One region of the Streptomyces sp. NPDC000404 genome, then DNA from elsewhere that is predicted to be linked to it. Evidence: riboswitches for the same ligand, from Rfam matches in the RefSeq annotation. Region 1 holds a riboswitch; the other holds the start of a gene.
The links. Region 1 has a riboswitch for S-adenosylmethionine ahead of thrC (threonine synthase). Riboswitches for the same ligand answer to the same signal wherever they lie in the genome.

Region 1 (7,245 bases):
ACAGGGCCTCGCCCTCGACGTCCTCGGCGATGATCAGCAGCGGCTTGCCGGACTGCATGACCTTCTCCAGGAGCGGCAGCAGGTCCTTCACGTTGCCGATCTTGGAGTTGACGATCAGGATGTACGGGTCGTCGAGCGACGCCTCCATACGCTCCATGTCGGTGGCGAAGTACGCCGAGATGTAGCCCTTGTCGAAGCGCATACCCTCGGTGAGCTCCAGCTCCAGACCGAAGGTCTGGGACTCCTCGACGGTGATGACGCCTTCCTTGCCGACCTTGTCCATGGCCTCGGCGATCAGCTCGCCGATCTGGGTGTCGGCGGCGGAGATGGAGGCGGTCGAAGCGATCTGCTCCTTGGTCTCCACGTCCTTGGCCTGCTCCAGCAGGGCGGCGGAGACGGCCTCGACGGCGGTCTCGATGCCGCGCTTGAGGGCCATCGGGTTGGCGCCGGCGGCGACGTTGCGCAGACCCTCACGGACCAGCGCCTGGGCGAGGACGGTCGCGGTCGTCGTGCCGTCACCGGCGACGTCGTCCGTCTTCTTCGCGACCTCCTTGACCAGCTCGGCGCCGATCTTCTCGTACGGGTCCTCCAGCTCGATCTCCTTGGCGATGGACACACCATCGTTGGTGATCGTGGGGGCGCCCCACTTCTTCTCCAGGACGACGTTGCGACCCTTGGGGCCGAGGGTCACCTTGACGGCGTCGGCGAGCTGGTTCATACCGCGCTCAAGGCCGCGCCGCGCCTCCTCGTCGAACGCGATGATCTTGGCCATGTGAAGTGGTCCTCCCAGGACGAAGGGGGCACCTCCCGCGCCTTTGGGGCGTGGAGGCTCTTTCCTCCGGACCGCGCTGGCGCCCGCGACGGACGGCCCACCGTTGGAGCGGTTCCTTCCCGCCCCGCCTGCGGACCTCACCGACGGTCCAAAACTGTCACTCTCACTCGGAGAGTGCTAACGCAATGATTAGCACTCGACCCCCTTGAGTGCAAGGCGCCTTCCGAAGGGAGGCTCGATGAGGGGTGGTGGTCGGGCGACGGGCGGGCGCAAGCGCCCTCCGCAAGGAGGGCACGTTGAGGGGGTGCCCCACACACAACAGGAGGCCCGCGCCCCCTACGGGGCGCGGGCCTCCTTGACGCGCAGTCGGTCGGCGCTCAGCCGGCCGCCAACTTGACCATGTCGGCCTGCGGCCCCTTCTGGCCCTGCGAGATCTCGAAATCGACCCGCTGGCCCTCCTCGAGGGTGCGGTAGCCGTCCATCTGGATCGCGCTGTAGTGGACGAAAACATCCGCACCACCGTCGACCGCGATGAAGCCGTACCCCTTCTCCGCGTTGAACCACTTGACGGTGCCCTGAGCCATGCCTAACTCCCCTATTACTGGCCCTTCGCAGGACCGCACTCCGCGGACCCGGGTCAGACCTCACCCCGCGAATGGCCCGTGGGGTGTGCGCCGGAACGCGTCGACCGCCGCCGAATGTATCCGCACCGGTGCCCAGCGCAACAGGTCAATCGGACGAGAATTCTGACGGCGCGAGAAGTGGCGATATGCGCAGAACTGGCCATATTCCCGGGCAACTCGGGCCGGGCATAAGGAGCTTAGGGCGCAAACACCGCACACACTTTGCACACAACTCATCGCGATCCCGGGGCGTTCAGAAGGCCGCCACACCGCGCTCGACGAGCAGAAGAAGGGGATCGGCGAAATGGTATCGCGTTTTGCAGGACTGTTTCACAACGCGGAATCGCCCCGTCCGGATATCCGGACGGGGCGATTATCGGTCAGCGGGAGAAAGGAATGGCGAGAACCATTCGCCATCGGGGCGGAACGGCTCCCCCGGTCCCGGTGCGGGCGTCAGCAGCCGCCGGCCACCGCCGGGATGATCGAGACGCCCGCACCGTCCGGCGTCGGCGTCTGGAGGCCCTGCTCGAAGCGGACGTCGTCGTCGTTGACGTAGACGTTCACGAAGCGCCGCAGCTTGCCCGCGTCGTCCAGCACCCGGGCGGCGATGCCCTGGTGGTTCTTCTCCAGGTCGGTGATGACCTCGGACAGCGTCGCGCCCTCGGCGCTGACCTCGGACGCGCCGCCGGTGTACGTACGGAGGATGGTGGGGATGCGGACCTTGACGCTCATGGGTTCTGCCTTCCAACGACTGCGGATACGTCTGCGGAACCGGCCGCCGCGCCCCGGGCGGGACGACGGCGGACGGACCGGATCGGCCGGTTTCCGGCCGGGGGAACGACCGGGGTTCAGCCGGCCAGACCGGCCGAGCGGAACGCGTCCAGGCTCGGGCGGATGGTGGCCGTGGGGCCGGTGGTCGGAGCGACGGCGTCAAGCGTCTTGAGGCCGTCGCCGGTGTTGAGGATGACGGTGGACAGGGTCGGATCGAGCAGGCCCGCTTCGATGAGCTTCTTGGTGACGCCGACGGTCACCCCGCCGGCGGTCTCCGCGAAGATGCCCTCCGTCCGCGCCAGCAGCTTGATCGCGTCCACGACCTGCTCGTCGTTGACATCCTCCACCGCGCCGCCCGTACGGCGTGCGATGTCGAGGACGTACGGCCCGTCGGCGGGGTTGCCGATCGCCAGGGACTTGGCGATGGTGTCCGGCTTCTGCGGGCGGACCACGTCGTGGCCGGCCTTGAACGCCGTCGACACCGGGGAGCAGCCCTCGGCCTGGGCGCCGTAGATCCTGTAGGGCCGGTCCTCGACGAGGCCGAGGGTGATCAGCTCCTTCAGTCCCTTGTCGATCTTGGTGAGCTGGGAGCCGGAGGCCACCGGGATGACGATCTGGTCCGGCAGCCGCCAGCCGAGCTGTTCGCAGATCTCGTACGCCAGCGTCTTGGAGCCCTCGCCGTAATAGGGGCGGAGGTTGACGTTGACGAAGCCCCAGCCCTCGCCGAGCGGGTCGCCGATCAGCTCGGAGCAGAAGCGGTTGACGTCGTCGTAGTTGCCCTCGATGCCGACGAGGTCGCCGCCGTAGACCGCGGCCATGACGACCTTGCCCGCCTCCAGGTCGTGCGGGATGAAGACGCAGGAGCGGAATCCGGCGCGGCGGGCGGCGGCGCCGACGGCACCGGCGAGGTTGCCGGTCGAGGAGCAGGAGAGGGTGGTGAAGCCGAAGGCGCGCGCCGCCTCGACCGCGATGGCGACGACCCGGTCCTTGAAGGAGTGCGTCGGGTTGCCGGAGTCGTCCTTGACGTAGAGGCCGCCGGTGACGCCCAGCTCACGGGCGAGGTTGTCGGCCTTGACGAGCTTGGTGAAGCCGGGGTTGAGATTCGGCTTCCCGGCCACGTCCGCGGGGACGGGCAGCAGCGGTGCGTACCGCCAGATGTTGTGGGGACCGGCCTCGATCTGCTTCCGCAGGGCTTCCGGGTCACCGCCCGGCAGCTCGTACGCCACCTCCAGCGGACCGAAGCAGGTCGCGCAGGCGAAGATCGGGCCGAGCGGGAAACGCTCCCCGCATTCGCGACAGGAGAGACCTGCGGCGGGACCCAGAGTGACGGAGGAAGCGTTTTCGGTAACTTCAACAGCTTGCGCAGCCATGGAGGCGAGGCCCTTTCTCCTCATCTTCCTCGCGACGCATCTCGCCACGAGACGGATTTGGCACCTTCCCTAGCCGGGAGCCTCGCGCCGCGCGATGCGGTCGAGACCGGCTGGAGGGTTGCCGGGGCTTCAACGGGCCGTGTCCCTCTGCCCCTCTGGATGAGCGGTATGGCGCTGGGAAAACCCAGGCGTTTGTGGTGCGGTGACCCCCGGCATGCGACGGTCGTCCGCGTTGTTCAAGACTGTAACCGACGGCACTGACAGTGGTGAGAGTCGTCCGAACCGCGAGATGGATCACATGCGCCGCCGAGACGGCGCGCACCGAGGAGTCGTAGACGTGCTGGAAGAGGTGGAGCGCTGGCTGGGACGTCGCTCCTGGTCGGCGGAGGACCGGCCGCTGCCGCAGCTGCTGGAGGCCAAACGGCTCAGCGGCCGCACGGTCAGCGTCGTGCTGCCCGCGCTCGACGAGGAGGCGACGGTCGGCACGATCGTCACGGCCATCCGCGCCGCCCTGATGACCGAGGAGGTGCCGCTCGTCGACGAACTGGTGGTGCTCGATTCCGGGTCCACGGACCGGACGGCCGAGGTCGCGGCGGCCGCCGGGGCGCGGGTGGTGGCGCGGGACGCGGTGCTGCCGCGGCTGCCGGCGGTGCCCGGCAAGGGCGAGGTGCTGTGGCGGTCGCTGCTGGTCACCCGCGGCGACATCGTCTGCTTCGTCGACGCGGACCTGCGGGAGTTCTCGCCGACGTTCGTCTCCGGGATCGTCGGGCCGCTGCTGACCGACCCGGACGTGCAGTTCGTCAAGGCGATGTACGACCGGCCGCTGGAGACCGGCGGCGCGCCCGGGGGCGGTCCGGGCCAGGGCGGACGGGTCACCGAGCTGGTCGCCCGGCCGCTGCTCAACCTCCACTGGCCGCAGCTGGCCGGGTTCGTGCAGCCGCTGGGCGGGGAGTACGCGGCGCGGCGTTCGCTGCTGGAGCGGCTGCCGTTCCCGGTCGGTTACGGCGTCGAGCTGGGGCTGCTGGTCGACGCGTTGCACACGGCCGGTCTGGACGCGCTCGCGCAGGTGGACGTCGGGGTGCGCAAACACCGCCACCAGGACGGTCAGGCGCTGGGCCGGATGGCCGCGGCGATCTACCGCACCGCCCAACTCCGGCTGGCGCGCGGCCACTTGGTACGGCCGCGGCTGACGCAGTTCGTGCGCGGCGAGAGCGGATTCGTCCCCCGGACGAGCGATGTCGACACCGAGGAGCGGCCCCCGATGGCGGACGTTCCGGAGTACGCGGAGAGCCGGGCGGCCTGAGTTCTCCGCGGGCTGGGCCGGTGGAGCGGCGGGTGTCCCTCCCTTGGCCTCATTCGTACGTGTGCGCCGATCCGGTGCGGGCTAGGGTCGCGGCATGGCCTCCGAACACAGCGGTACCACCCCTGCCCGGACGCCCGCCGCGGGGCGCGGCGCCGAGGTGCTCGTCGCGTCCAACCGCGGCCCGGTCTCGTACGCCGTCGGCGCGGGCGGCGCGCTGAGCGCGAAGCGGGGCGGCGGCGGGCTGGTCTCGGGGCTGTCGGCGATCGGTCCGGAGACGGACGCGGTGTGGGTGTGCGCGGCGCTGGGCGACGGCGACCGGGAGGCGGTGCGGCGCGCGGACGGTGAGCTTCCGGTGGCCGATACCGGTGGACAGCGCGTCCGGATGCTGGACATCCCGGCGGAGACACACGCCGCTGCCTACAACGGCATCGCCAATTCGGTGCTCTGGTTCGTCCACCACATGCTCTACCAGACGCCGCTGGAGCCGTCGTTCGACACGGAGTTCCGGGGGCAGTGGACGGCGTACGAGGCGTACAACGCGGCGTTCGCGCAGGCGCTGGACCGGGCGGCGGCGCCGGGCGCGGCGGTGCTGATCCAGGACTACCACCTGGCGCTGGCCCCCGGGATGCTCCGCGAGCGCCGCCCCGACCTGCGGATCGGGCACTTCTCGCACACGCCGTGGGCGCCGCCGGAGTACTTCGCGCTGCTGCCCGACGACATCCGGGAGCGGCTGATCCGGGGGATGCTCGGCGCGGACCGGGCGGGCTTTTTGACCGAGCGGTGGGCGGCGGCGTTCGTGGCGTGCTGCACGGCCACCCTGGAGACCCGGTGCGCCGTCCACCATTCGGACAGCGAGGCGCCGCACGTGGTCACCGCGCCCCCGGGCCGGACGCCGCACACCACCCGGATCGGGGTGCACGGTCTGGGCGCGGACGCGGAGTTCCTGCGGGAGCGGGCGCACCGCCCGGACGTCGAGGAGCGGCTGACGGCGCTGCGCGCGCAGATCGGCGGCGGGGACGGGCCGGGTCGGCGCCGCACGATCGTGCGGGTGGACCGCACGGAGCTGTCGAAGAACATCGTCCGCGGGCTGCACGCCTACCGCCGGCTGCTGACGGACCGCCCCGAGTGGCGCGAGCGCGTCGTCCACGTCGCGTTCGCCTACCCCTCCCGCCAGGATCTGGCCGTCTACCGCGACTACACCGCCGAGGTGCGGCGCGTCGCCGAGGAGATCAACTCCACGTTCGGCATGCCGGGTTGGCAGCCGGTGGTGCTGCATGTCAAGGACGATTTCGCGCGTTCCCTGGCCGCGTACCGCCTCGCGGACGTCGCCCTCGTCAACCCCATCCGGGACGGGATGAACCTCGTCGCCAAGGAGGTCCCGGTGGTCTCCGACGCCGGGTGTGCGCTGGTCCTCTCGCGGGAGGCGGGCGCCCACGAGGAGCTGGGCGAGGACGCGTTGAGCGTCAACCCGTACGACATCAACGCGACGGCCGACGCGCTGCACGAGGCGCTGTCGATGCCCGGGGAGGAACGCGCGGCCCGCTCCGCCCGGTTGGCCACCGCGGCCACGGCGCTGCCGCCGGCCCGGTGGTTCACGGAGCAGCTGACGGCGCTGCGGGGGTGAGGGCGGGGCCCGCGGTCCGGGGCCCGGAGGCCGGGCGTCGGCGTGGGCCGGGGGCGGTGCGGGCGGACCCGGAGGCCTTCCCGCGGCGCGCCCCGGGGATCATGAGGGGCCGCCGACCGGCGTGCGTCCACCGGCCCCGAGGAGTCCGATGTCCGCCGAACGCCCCGCCGCCGCACCGCCGTTCCTCCCCGACGGCGAGGCGCCGCCGCCCCGCCGCGGGCGGATCATCTTCCTCAACGGGACCTCCAGCTCCGGCAAGTCGAGCATCGCGCGGGAGCTGCTGGAGATCCTGGACGAGCCCGCGTTCCATCTGCCCGTGGACGCCTTCCACGCCATGCGCGCCCGCCGCGAGATCGCCCCGGAGGCGCTGGGGACGGTGCTGCGGCGCACCTGGATGGGTTTCCACCGGGCCGTCGCGGGCATGGCGGCGGGCGGCAACGACGTGGTCGTCGACCATGTGCTGAGCGAGGAGTGGCGGCTGCGGGACTGCCTGGCGCTGTTCCCCGCCGAGGACGTGGTGCTGGTCGGCGTCCACTGCGCGCTGGAGGAGCTGGAGCGCCGCGAGGAGGCCCGCGGCGACCGCCCACCGGGCCTCGCCGCCCGCCAGTTCACCCGCGTCCACGCCCACGACGTCTACGACCTGACCTGCGACACGACGGCCACCCCGGCGGCCGAGTGCGCCCGGCTGATCAAGGAGTTCCTGCCGGGGCGGCCGATGCCTACGGCGTTCCAGCGGTTGGCGGCGGGGGCGGACGCGACGGGCGGCTGACGCGCCGCCGGGG
Region 2 (7,245 bases), on a different contig from region 1:
CTCCTCATCGCGGTCTGCTGCGCCCTCTTCGTCCTCGGCCCCGCATCCGGCCTCAACCCGCTGTACGGAACCGGCGACGCCCTCCTCCAGGCGCAGACCGCGTACTTCGCACGCTGGGGCGTCATCCCCCGCGACCTCTGGGCCGGCCACCCGGCCGCCTGGCTCACCCCGCTCACCGCGCTCTTCGTCCACGGCAGCTGGCTGCACCTGCTCGGCAACGCCCTCTTCCTGCACGTCTTCGGCGGCATGGCCGAAGCCCGGATGGGCCGCCCGGCCTACACCGTCTTCTTCCTCGTCACCGGCTACCTGGCGCTCCTCGGCTACGCCGCCGCCCACGCCGCCTCCGGCCAGACGCTGGTCGGCGCCTCCGGCTCCATCTCCGGCGTCCTGGGCGCGTTCCTCTACCTCTTCCCCCGCGCCCGCGTCACCAGCCTCTTCCCCTTCCTCTTCTTCCTCCCGCTGCGCTTCCCCGCCTGGGTGGTGCTGCTCTTCTGGTTCGCCCTCCAGTGGCTGGCCGCCCAGCGCGACCCCGCCGGCCCCGGCGTCGCCTACCTCGCCCACGTCATCGGCTTCGCCCTCGGCTTCCTCTACGCATGGGCCCGCCACCGGCCCGCTACTGTGGAGGTCACCAGGGGGAATGCACCGGCGACCGAGGGAGAGAGCCAGCCGTGATCACGTCGATCGTGCTCATCAAGACCAGCGTGGACCAGATCCCGGAGATCGCCGAGCAGATCGCCGCGCTCGAAGGGGTCAGCGAGGTGTACTCGGTCACCGGCGCGCACGACCTCATCGCGATGGTCCGCGTCGCCGCCCACGACGACCTCGCCGACGTCATCCCCGGCCGCATCAGCAAGGTGCCGGGCGTCGCCTCCACCGAGACGCACATTGCGTTCCGCACGTATTCGCAGCATGACCTGGAGGCGGCGTTCGCGATCGGCCTGGACGCCTGACGCCTGACGCCTGCGGCGGGCGGTTCGCCGGTTCGCCTGCGGGTTCGCCTGCTGCGTTGTTTTTCGGCTTTCCCGCCGTGAGGGTTTGGCGCCGTTGCGCCTGCGGCGGGCGTGGGTTGTCGGGAGCGGGGGCCCTCCTGCGGACTCCGTCCTCCGGAGGTCCCCCTCCCGTGGGTGGGTGGTAAAAGGCCGGTGGGGGTTCGCCACCGTCGTCATCTTCCCTACGTGCGAGAAGACGACGACGGTGGCGTACCCCCACCATCTTTCCCCCACCACAAACGGAAGGGGCCGGACCGCAGGACGGAGTCCGGAGGTCCGGCACCGCAGCCGAAAAGCCTCGCGCAGCGACCACGCCCGCCGCAGGCGCAACAAACAGACAGCGAGCAACGCACCGCACAAGCACCGCGCAGCGGCAGGGCAGCGGACGGGCCGCAGGCCACACACCGCACCCGGCACCGCGCAGCGGACCGGCAGCGGACAGGCCGCGGACTAGCGCGCCCCGGCCGCGACGAGTTCCCGGACCGCTCGGACGAAGCGGTCGACGTGCTCGTCGGGCGTACCGGCACCGAAGCTGACGCGGACGGCGCCCAGCTCGCTCCCGCCCGCCGCGGGCGCAAGCACAGGCGAACCGCACTCGGCGGGCTCATCCGGCGCCCCGCCGAGCAACGCTCGGACCAGCGGGTGGGCGCAGAAGAGCCCGTCGCGGACGCCGATCCCGTACTCCGTGGACAGCGCCGCCGCGAGGCGCGAGCTGTTCCAGCCGTCGACGACGAAGGACAGCACGCCGACGCGGTCCGCGTCGTCGCCGAAGAGCGACAGGACGCGGACGCCGGGGATATCCGCCAGGCCGTTCCGGACGCGGGCGATGAGTTCCTGCTCGCGGGCGACCACCGTGTCGAAGCCCGCGTCGGTGAGCGCCCGGCACGCGGAGGCGATCGCGTAGGCGCCGATGACGTTGGGCGAACCGGCCTCGTGGCGGGCCGCGGTGGTGTGCCAGGCGACGTCGACGCCGCCGTCGGGGCGGCGCGTGACGGTCCGGCTGGCGCCGCCGCCGGCCAGGTACGGGTCCGCCTCGCGCAGCCAGTCGGCGCGGCCGGCCAGGACGCCGGAGCCGAACGGCGCGTACAGCTTGTGGCCGGAGAACGCGACCCAGTCCACGTCGAGTCCGGCGAGGTCGACGGGCCGGTGCGGCGCCAGCTGGGCGGCGTCCAGGACGATCCGCGCACCGTGGGCGTGGGCCGCGGCGGCCAGCTCCTGGACCGGCCAGATCTCGCCGGTGACGTTGGAGGCGCCGGTCACGCAGACCAACGCGGGTCCGTAGGGGGCACGGGCCGCGAGGGCCTTTTCCAGGGTGTCGACGGCCTGGCGGGGGGTGCGCGGCGCGTCGAGGTAGGTGACGTCGATGCCGTCGCGCTGCTCCCACGGCAGCAGCGCGGCGTGGTGCTCGGTCTCGAAGACGAAGACGCGGGTGGCGGGCGGCAGCGCGGCGGCCAGCAGGTTGAGGGAGTCGGTGGTGGAGCGGGTGAAGATCACCTGGTCGTCGTCGCGGCAGCCGAGGAAGCCGGCGACGGTGGTGCGGGCGTTCTCGAAAAGGTCGGTGGAGAGCTGCGAGAGGTACCCGGCGCCGCGGTGCACGCTGCCGTAGTAGGGCGCGTAGGCGGCCACGTCGTCCCAGACCCGCTGGAGCGCGGGGGCGCTCGCCGCGTAGTCGAGGGCGGCGTAGCCGATCTCGCCGCCGGCGGCCAGCGGTACCTGGACATCTCGCCCCAGAACCTCCAGTTCGTCACAGACGGGGCGGTCGGCGGCAAGGGTGGAGACAGGCATGGCGAACTCCCGTGAGAGAAAGGCGAATTCACCGCGCGCGGGTAGGCGAAAGCGCGAAGGGGCGCGGGGAATTCGGCAGGCAGGAAAGAGCAGCGGTGGGACGCTGAATTACTTCGGAAGCGAAAGGCTGGAGAGCGGGCTTTTGCAGCCCTATCGCATTCGCTGGTTCACGGAAGTTCTCCCTCTGAGGACCAGGATCCCTGGCGAGGGATCCGCGCTTGCCGCAGACCTCGCTGCCTGCGGCCTGGTCATCACCCGGGGCACCCCGCCACGGAAGGAGGGTTGCCGGACAGCGGGCCGGGGCCTATATCGCTGTCACTCGTGACCTGCGCAGCATCATGCCATATGAACGGAGCGGCGCAAGCCCGGTCCGGTTGTTGAGATCAACCGGACCGGAATTGCGCCGCATTCCCCGCAACGGCCGTACCGCGCTCAGGCGTTGCTGGCGACCGCCCAGCGCTCCAGCGCCCGCTTGGCCGCCCCGGAATCGATCGACTGAGCCGCCCGCTCCATACCGGCCCGGATCTGCTCGGTCAGCGGCGCCGCGGTCGGCTCCAGCGCGGCGAGCGCCGCCGCGGAGTTCAGCAGCACCGCCTCGCGGACCGGGCCCTTCTCCCCGTCCAGCAGCCGCCGCGCCACCTCGGCGTTGTACGCCGCATCCGCACCGCGCAGCGCCTCCACCGGGACCAGCGGGATCCCGACGTCCCGCGGGTCGAACGTCTCCTCCCGCACCGCGCCGTCCCGCACGATCCACACCCGCGACGTCGCCGTCGTCGTCAGCTCGTCCAGCCCGTCGTCACCGCGGAAGACCAGCGCGGACGAACCGCGCTCGGCGAGCACCCCGGCGAGGATCGGCGCCATCCGCGCATCCGCGACACCGGTCGCCTGCGCCTGCACCCGCGCCGGGTTGGTGAGCGGGCCCAGCACGTTGAAGGTGGTGCGGATGCCCAGCTGCCCGCGGGCGGTGGCGACATGGCGCAGCGCCGGGTGGAAGGTGACCGCGAAGCAGAACGTGATGCCCGCCTCCTCGGCGACCTCGACGACGCGCCGCGGGGTGAGGTTCAGCCGGACGCCGAGCTTCTCCAGGACGTCGGAGGAGCCGCTCGCCGACGACGCGGCGCGGTTGCCGTGCTTGATCACCTTCGCGCCCGTGCCGGCCACCACGATCGAGGACATCGTGGAGATGTTGACGGTCTTGGCGCCGTCGCCGCCGGTGCCGACGATGTCCACGCCGGGGCCCGGCACCTCGATCAGCCGGGCGTGCGCGTACATCGCGCGCACCAGCCCGGAGATCTCCGCGACGGTCTCGCCCTTGGCGCGCAGCGCCACCGCGAACCCGGCGATCTGCGCGTCGGTGGCCTCGCCCCGCATGATCCGGTCCATCGCCCAGGCGGTGTCGTCGGCGGCGAGGTCATGGCCGTCGAGCAGGGCGTTCAGGACGCCCGGCCAGGTGTGGGCCGCCACGCTGTCGCCGCCTGCCGGGGTCGCAACGTTCATGGTCCACACTCCTGGTTCGTGCCTGCGTATGAGGTAAACCCTATCGAGCCGCGGACATGCCGGAGGGCCCCGTCCGGTGTCCGGACGGGGCCCTCTGGGTGGCGTCTCACAACCGCCGTGCCCTCACGGCGGCTCGGTGATCAGTGGTGGCCGTGGCCGCTGCTGATCTCCTTGTACTCCTCGACGGTCGGCTTCGGGATGACGTTGTCCTCGCCGTAGTACGCCTTCGAGAGCTTGGCACGCAGCTTCTGCGACCGCGTGGCCTTGCGCTCGACGCCGTTCTCGTCGACCTCGGGCTCCAGCTCCAGCGGAGCGGGCTGCTCGTGCTGGGTGAGGACGTGCAGCTGCTCCTGGGTGAGCGGCTCGTGGACCTCGATGAACTCACCGTGCGGCAGGCGCTTGATGATGCCCGACTCGCGGCCGTGCAGCACCTTGTCCTTGTCGCGGCGCTGCAGCCCCAGGCAGATCCGCTTGGTGGCGATGAACGCCAGCACCGGACCGACGAAGAACGCGATGCGCACGAACCAGGTGATCGAGTTGATCGACAGGTGGAAGTGGGTCGCCCACAGGTCGTTACCGCCACCGATCAGCATCACGAAGTACGCGACCAGCCAGGCCACACCGAAGCCGGTACGGGTCGGGGCGTTGCGCGGACGGTCCAGGATGTGGTGCTCGCGCTTGTCACCCCGCACCCACGACTCGATGAACGGGTAGACCGCGATGGCCACCAGCACCAGCGGGAAGATCAGGATCGGGATCAGCACACCGAAGTTGATGGTGTGACCCCAGAAGTCCCACTCCCAGCCCGGCATCACACGGACGAGACCCTCGGCGAAGCCCATGTACCAGTCGGGCTGGGCGCCGGTGGACACCTGGTCCGGGCGGTACGGGCCGATGGCCCACACCGGGTTGATGCTCGCGATGGCCGCGATCACCGAGATGACACCGAAGACCAGGAAGAAGAAGCCTCCGGCCTTGGCCATGTAGACCGGCAGCAGCGGCATGCCGACGACGTTCTTGTTGGTCTTGCCGGCACCCGGGAACTGCGTGTGCTTGTGGTAGAAGACCAGGATCAGGTGGGCCACCAGCAGACCGAGCATGATGCCCGGCAGCAGCAGCACGTGCACCGTGAAGAACCTCGGGATGATGTCGTGCCCCGGGAACTCCCCGCCGAAGATGAACATCTGCAGGTACGAGCCGATCAGCGGCATCGCCAGGATGACACCCTCGATGAACCGCACGCCGGTGCCGGAGAGCAGGTCGTCGGGGAGGGAGTAGCCGGTGAAGCCGGTGAACATGCCCAGCACCAGCAGCAGGAAGCCGAACAGCCAGTTGACCTCGCGCGGCTTGCGGAAGGCGCCGGTGAAGAACACCCGCATCATGTGGACCATCATGCCGGCGAGGAAGATCAGCGCCGCCCAGTGGTGGATCTGCCGGATCAGCAGACCACCGCGGACGTCGAAGCTGATGTTCAGCGTCGACTCGAACGCCTGGGTCATCCGGATCCCGTGCATCGGCACGTAGGAGCCGTGGTAGACGACCTCGGCCATGCTCGGGTGGAAGAACAGCGTCAGGTAGACACCGGTCAGGATGATGATGATGAAGCTGTAGAGGCAGATCTCACCCAGCATGAAGGACCAGTGGTCCGGGAAGATCTTGCGCATGTTGGACTTGGCGAGGCTGTAGATGCCCAGCCGGCCGTCCGCCCAGTCGGCGATCCGCTCGCCCCGCGGCGCCTGGCCGCGACGCGCGGTGGTCGCGCTCGTCTCGTTACTCATCCGCGCTCCCAGAAGCTCGGGCCGACGGGCTCCGCGAAGTCGCTGACGGCTTCGAGGTAGCCGTCCTTCACCGTGATCTGCAGCTGCGGCAGGGCGTGGCCCGCGGGGCCGAAGATCACGCGACCGCCGTCGGACAGGTCGAAGGTGGACTGGTGGCACGGGCAGAGCACGTGGTGCGTCTGCTGCTCGTACAGGCTGATCGGGCAACCGACGTGGGTGCAGATCTTCGAGTACGCCACGATGCCCTCGTGCGACCACTCAAGTTCCTGCTTGTCCTTGATGTTCTGCGGCTGGATCCGCACGAGCATCAGGGCGTCCTTGGCGATCTTGGTGTTGAACTCCTCGTCGTCCTCCTCCAGGCCCTCGGGCTTGGCGAACGTCAGGGAGCCGACCGCGATGTCCTCGGGACGCAGCGGGAGGTTGGTGGACTGGTTGACCAGGCGGATGCCCTTCTTCCAGCCCGTGCCGCGCAGCTTCTTCTCGGGCAGCGGCCCGAGGTCACGCAGCAGGACGACGCCGGAGAGCGGCACCAGGGCCAGCGCACCGAACATCGTGTTACGGATCAGCTTGCGGCGGCCGAACCCGGACTCCTTCGCGCCCTGCGCGAAGTCGGCGAGCACCTTGGCCTTGACCTCGGGCTCCGCCTCGATCGGGTGCCGGTCGTCGGCGATCTCCTCGTCCGACATCAGCGTGCGGGCCCAGTGGACCGCGCCGGCGCCGATGGCGAAGAGGGCGATACCCAGGGTCAGACCCAGGGAGAAGTTCAGCGCGCTGATGTGCCCGATCGGCCAGATAAAGACGATCTTGTCGATCGGGAAGATCACATACGACGCGATGAACGCGACGGTCGCGAGCATCGACAGGAGGAAGAAGTAGGCCACGACGCGCTCGGAGCGCCGGGCGGCCTTCTCGTCGATGTCCTGGATGCGATGCTCGTGCGCGGGCAGACCCGGGTCGGCGAAGGGGTTGTCCGCCTTCGCCGGCGCACTGTCGTGAGCGGTGCGCTCACTCGGAAGGGATTCTTCTGGCACGTCTGCGTGTCGTCCAGTCTCACTCATGACTTCTTGGCCTTCGTAGTCCGGGCAGCGACCCAGATGGCGACCGCGACCAGCGCGCCCAGGCCGAAGATGTAGCCGAAGAGACCCTCGCTGACCGGACCGAGACCACCGAGGTCCAGGCCACCGGGGCTCGCGGTG

Region 2: linked by a shared signal. The riboswitch ahead of ABT345_RS01500 (aminotransferase class V-fold PLP-dependent enzyme) and the one ahead of thrC (threonine synthase) in region 1 are both predicted to bind S-adenosylmethionine.

The regions. Positions count from the first base shown of each region.
Region 1 covers NZ_JBEPDN010000016.1:152,278-159,522, reverse strand. Annotated here, with positions in the region: gene groL (chaperonin GroEL) at 1-772, opposite strand, end outside; gene ABT345_RS28420 (cold-shock protein) at 1,150-1,356, opposite strand; gene ABT345_RS28415 (MoaD/ThiS family protein) at 1,849-2,127, opposite strand; gene thrC (threonine synthase) at 2,244-3,560, opposite strand; SAM riboswitch class I at 3,554-3,702, opposite strand; gene ABT345_RS28405 (glucosyl-3-phosphoglycerate synthase) at 3,874-4,839, shown strand; gene ABT345_RS28400 (alpha,alpha-trehalose-phosphate synthase (UDP-forming)) at 4,934-6,463, shown strand; gene ABT345_RS28395 (chloramphenicol phosphotransferase CPT family protein) at 6,612-7,232, shown strand.
Region 2 covers NZ_JBEPDN010000001.1:336,651-343,895, forward strand. Annotated here, with positions in the region: gene ABT345_RS01490 (rhomboid family intramembrane serine protease) at 1-672, shown strand, start outside; gene ABT345_RS01495 (Lrp/AsnC family transcriptional regulator) at 669-950, shown strand; gene ABT345_RS01500 (aminotransferase class V-fold PLP-dependent enzyme) at 1,440-2,774, opposite strand; SAM riboswitch class IV at 2,984-3,101, opposite strand; gene trpD (anthranilate phosphoribosyltransferase) at 3,207-4,271, opposite strand; gene qcrB (cytochrome bc1 complex cytochrome b subunit) at 4,412-6,049, opposite strand; gene qcrA (cytochrome bc1 complex Rieske iron-sulfur subunit) at 6,046-7,107, opposite strand; gene qcrC (cytochrome bc1 complex diheme cytochrome c subunit) at 7,104-7,245, opposite strand, start outside.